DNA from 2 places in the Edwardsiella piscicida genome. Region 1 is predicted to be linked to the other one. Evidence: predicted binding sites of a transcription regulator. Region 1 holds the regulator's gene; the other holds the start of a gene.
The links. Region 1 encodes PhoB, which activates phosphate uptake and scavenging genes when phosphate is short. Its sites were predicted from a motif close to CTGTCATAAAACTGNCNNAT; they were not measured.

Region 1 (2,204 bases):
CCCTGTAGCGCCACCACAAAGCGGTTGTACAGTTCACGGGCATAGCTGGGCGGCGTTCCGGTATCGAACAGATCGCCGGCCACGATGATGGCGTCGGCCTGCTGCTGCTCGGCCTGCAGCAGCAGCCAGTCGAGAAACGCACGGTGTTCATCGGCGCGGCTTTTACCGTAGAAATGCTGGCCAAGGTGCCAGTCGGAGGTATGGATCAGACGCATGGTGTCCCTTGCTTGGCAACGGAGGGCGCGCCCGCGGCGGCGGGCGGAGGATATGGCGGCCAGTATACCCGGCGCGACAAAAGGGCGCCAACCCGTTGGCCGCGGCGGCGAGAGGGGATCTCTTTTTTTTCATAAATCTGTCATAAAAATGACGCATAATTGCAGCGGATGACAATTAACCGGGAAGTCAGTATGAGCATACGCATTTTAGTCGTAGAAGATGAAACGCCCATCAGGGATATGGTGAGTTTCGTTCTGGAGCAGAACGGCTATCAGCCGCTGGAGGCGGAGAGCTATGACGGTGCGTTAAGCCAGCTGTGCGAGCCTTACCCCGATCTGATTCTGCTGGACTGGATGCTGCCCGGCGGCTCGGGTATCCAGCTTATCAAGCAGCTGAAGCGGGAGCCGGCGACCCGGGAGATTCCGGTGATGATGCTGACGGCGCGCGGCGAAGAGGAAGATCGGGTGCGCGGTCTGGAGGTGGGCGCCGATGACTACATTACCAAGCCGTTTTCACCCAAAGAGCTGGTGGCGCGGATCAAGGCGGTGATGCGCCGCATTTCGCCGATGGCGCTGGAGGAGACCATCAACCTGCAGGGGCTGAGCCTCGATCCCGTCTCGCACCGGGTGACGGCCCAGGACGACGCGGTGGAGATGGGGCCGACCGAATTTAAACTGCTGCACTTCTTTATGACTCACCCTGAGCGGGTTTACAGCCGCGAACAGTTGCTCAATCATGTCTGGGGCACTAACGTGTATGTGGAGGATCGTACCGTCGATGTCCACATTCGCCGTCTGCGTAAGGCGCTGGAGGGCAGCGGGCACGATCGCATGGTGCAGACCGTGCGCGGTACCGGCTACCGTTTCTCCGCCCGTTTCTGATCGGCGACGGAGTTCTGACTGTGCTAGATAAACTCTCCTGGAAGACGCTGCTGTCTGAGCTGCTGCTGTGCTGCGTGCCGGCGCTGCTGCTCGGTGCGCTGTTCGGCTATTTACCCTGGTTTTTACTGTCGGCGCTGTGCCTGCTGCTGCTGTGGCACGGCTGGAATCAGCTGCGGCTCTCCCACTGGCTGTGGGTGGATCGCAGCATGACGCCGCCCAGCGGGCGCGGCAGCTGGGAGCCGCTGTTTTACGGGCTGTATCAGATGCAGCAGCGCAATCGGCGGCGGCGGCGTGAGCTGGCTTTGCTGATCAAACGCTTCCGCAGCGGGGCGGAGTCGCTGCCCGATGCCATCGTGATGCTGACCGATGAGGGCAACATCTTTTGGTGTAACCATCTGGCGCAGCATCTGCTGGGGTTCCGCTGGCCGGAGGATAATGGGCAGAATATCCGCAATCTGCTGCGCTATCCCGAATTTAGCCGCTATCTGGGCGACGCCGACTACGCTCGGCCGCTGACGCTGCACCTGAACAGCGGGCGCTATATGGAGTTTCGCCTGATGCCCTACAGCGAGGGGCAGATGCTGATGATCGCGCGCGATGTGACCCAAAAGCGTCAGTTGGAGGGCGCGCGGCGCAACTTTTTTGCCAACGTCAGCCATGAGCTGCGCACGCCGCTGACGGTGCTGCAGGGCTATCTGGAGATGTTTGGCGACGATGCCATGCCGGCGCCGCAGCGGGAGAAGGCGCTGCTGACCATGCAGGCGCAGGCGCAGCGTATGGATGGACTGGTTCGGCAGCTGCTGGTGCTGTCGCGGATTGAGGCGGCGCCGGACATCGATCTCAGCGCGGTGGTCGATGTCCCGGCGATGCTGCATATGCTGGAGCGCGAGGCCAACGCGCTGAGCGACGGCCAGCACACGCTACGCTTTAGCATTGATGATGGCCTGCGGGTGCGCGGCAACGAGGAGCAGCTGCGCAGCGCCGTCTCTAACCTGGTGTATAACGCGATCAACCATACGCCGGCGGGAACGCAGATTAGGGTATGCTGGCAGCGCACCGCGCAGGGGGCCTACTTTAGCGTGCAGGACAATGGGCCGGGCATCGCTC
Region 2 (2,204 bases), 1.7 Mb from region 1:
CGGGGATACCCGCGTACTCATACAGGAAGTAGGCCCAGGAGGACTTATCCAGCGCGAAGTGCTTCACCTCTTTCAGGTAGGTCGGTGACCAGTCCAGGATGCCGTAGCGCAGCAGATAGACGAACACGTTGGCGATGGCGATGTACCACAGCAGCTTGTTGGGGAAGACATACTGCATGAAAATCTGCTTGGCGGTCAGCTCTTGCTCTGCCTTGTCGGAGTAGTCGTCTGGATAGTCGTTCTTATACTCTTCGATAGGCGGCAGGCCGCAGGACTGCGGGGTATCGCGCATCATGCCAAAGGCGAACAGGGCGACCAGAATGGCGGCGAAGGCCGGCATGTACAGCGCGGCGTGCCAGTCGTTGAACCAGGCCATCCCCAGCAGGAACAGCAGCGGCGGCAGCCCCCCGCCCACGTTATGGGCGCAGTTCCATACCGACACGATACTGCCGCGCTCCTTCTGCGACCACCAGTGCACCATGGTACGGCCACACGGCGGCCACCCCATGCCCTGGAACCAGCCGCACAGGAACAGCAGCACGAACATGGTCATGATGCTGGAGGTTGCCCACGGCACGAAGCCCATCACCAGCATGACGACGGCGGCCAGGATCAGACCGGCCGGCAGGAAGACGCGCGGGTTGGAGCGGTCAGAGACGGAGCCCATGATGAACTTGGAGAAGCCGTAGGCGATGGAGATGCCTGAGAGGGCAAAGCCGAGATCGCCGCGCGAGAACCCCTGCTCGACCAGATAAGGCATCGCGAGGGTGAAGTTTTTACGCACCAGATAGTAAGCGGCATAGCCAAAGAAAATCCCCATAAAAATCTGCCAGCGCAGGCGGCGGTAGGTCGGGTCTACCTGCGCATCCGGCAGCCGCGGTTTATGCGCCGCGGGCTTAAACATGCTTAACATAAATATCTCCGATGACTGTTATTGTTTGTACTGTCTCAATCCGCTTCCCCAGTGAATGCGGTTAAGGCACACCCTATGCTTATCAAGAGAAAAGACGCACATCCACCGGCGTAGGGGGCGAGTGGATATACCGTCTGTTTTCATTTTCGAGCGCAGGATAGGCAATTGCGAGCGTCGATACTGTGAGAGATCGCTCATATTGTTACAGTTTTATGAATTTGATATACAAATTAACCGATTGAGTAAAAAAACAACGGTTATTTGTATGATTAAAGCGTGTCTGTAGAGTGATTTTGATCACATTGATGAGCTTTTGTGGTCTGGTTATTTTCGTTTTGTGCGCGTATTTGCTCCTTATCAAACATTTTATCGCCGCACTATGGCCTACTAGCGTCATTACTACTCATTTGGCTTGGGAGCCACTCATGTTACAGAGCCCCGCATCACAGGAAACTGACGTCGTCATTATCGGCGGCGGCGCCACCGGCGCCGGCATCGCCCGTGACTGCGCGCGCCGCGGCCTGCGTTGCATTCTGCTGGAGCGCCACGACATCGCCACCGGCGCGACCGGCCGTAACCATGGTTTGCTGCACAGCGGCGCCCGTTATGCGGTGACCGACGGTGAGTCCGCGCGCGAATGTATTGAAGAGAACCGTATTCTTAAGCGCATCGCCCGCCACTGCGTCGAGCGCACCGACGGACTGTTCATCACGCTGCCGGAAGACGATCTGGCCTATCAGCCGCGCTTTATTGAAGCCTGCCGCGCCGCGGGTATCGATGCCGAAGCCATCGACCCGGCCGAGGCGCTGCGCCTGGAGCCTGCCGCCAACCCGGCTCTACTGGGCGCGGTGCGCGTGCCGGACGGCACCGTCGATCCTTTCCGTCTGACGGCGGCCAACATGCTGGATGCGCGTGAGCACGGCGCCCAGGCGCTGACCTATCATGAGGTGTGCGGACTGCTGCGCCAGGGCGATCGGGTGACCGGCGTGCGCGTTCTCGACCATAAATCGCGCCAGCGCTACGACATTCACGCACAGATCGTGGTAAACGCCGCCGGGATCTGGGGGCAGCACATCGCCGAGTATGCCGATCTGCGTATCAAGATGTTCCCGGCCAAAGGGGCGCTGCTGATCCTGGGCCACCGTATCAACAACATGGTGATCAACCGCTGCCGCAAGCCGGCGGACGCCGATATTCTGGTGCCGGGCGATACCATCTCGCTGATCGGCACCACCTCGACCCACGTCGATTATGATCAGATAGACAACATGATCGTCACGCCGCAGGAGGT

Region 2: the regulator PhoB is predicted to act here: its motif matches at 1,113-1,132, upstream of glpT (glycerol-3-phosphate transporter).

What each region holds. Positions count from the first base shown of each region.
Region 1 covers NZ_CP090968.1:1,177,905-1,180,108, forward strand. Annotated here, with positions in the region: gene sbcD (exonuclease subunit SbcD) at 1-215, opposite strand, end outside; gene phoB (phosphate regulon transcriptional regulator PhoB) at 408-1,097, shown strand; gene phoR (phosphate regulon sensor histidine kinase PhoR) at 1,118-2,204, shown strand, end outside.
Region 2 covers NZ_CP090968.1:3,282,966-3,285,169, reverse strand. Annotated here, with positions in the region: gene glpT (glycerol-3-phosphate transporter) at 1-913, opposite strand, end outside; gene glpA (anaerobic glycerol-3-phosphate dehydrogenase subunit A) at 1,339-2,204, shown strand, end outside.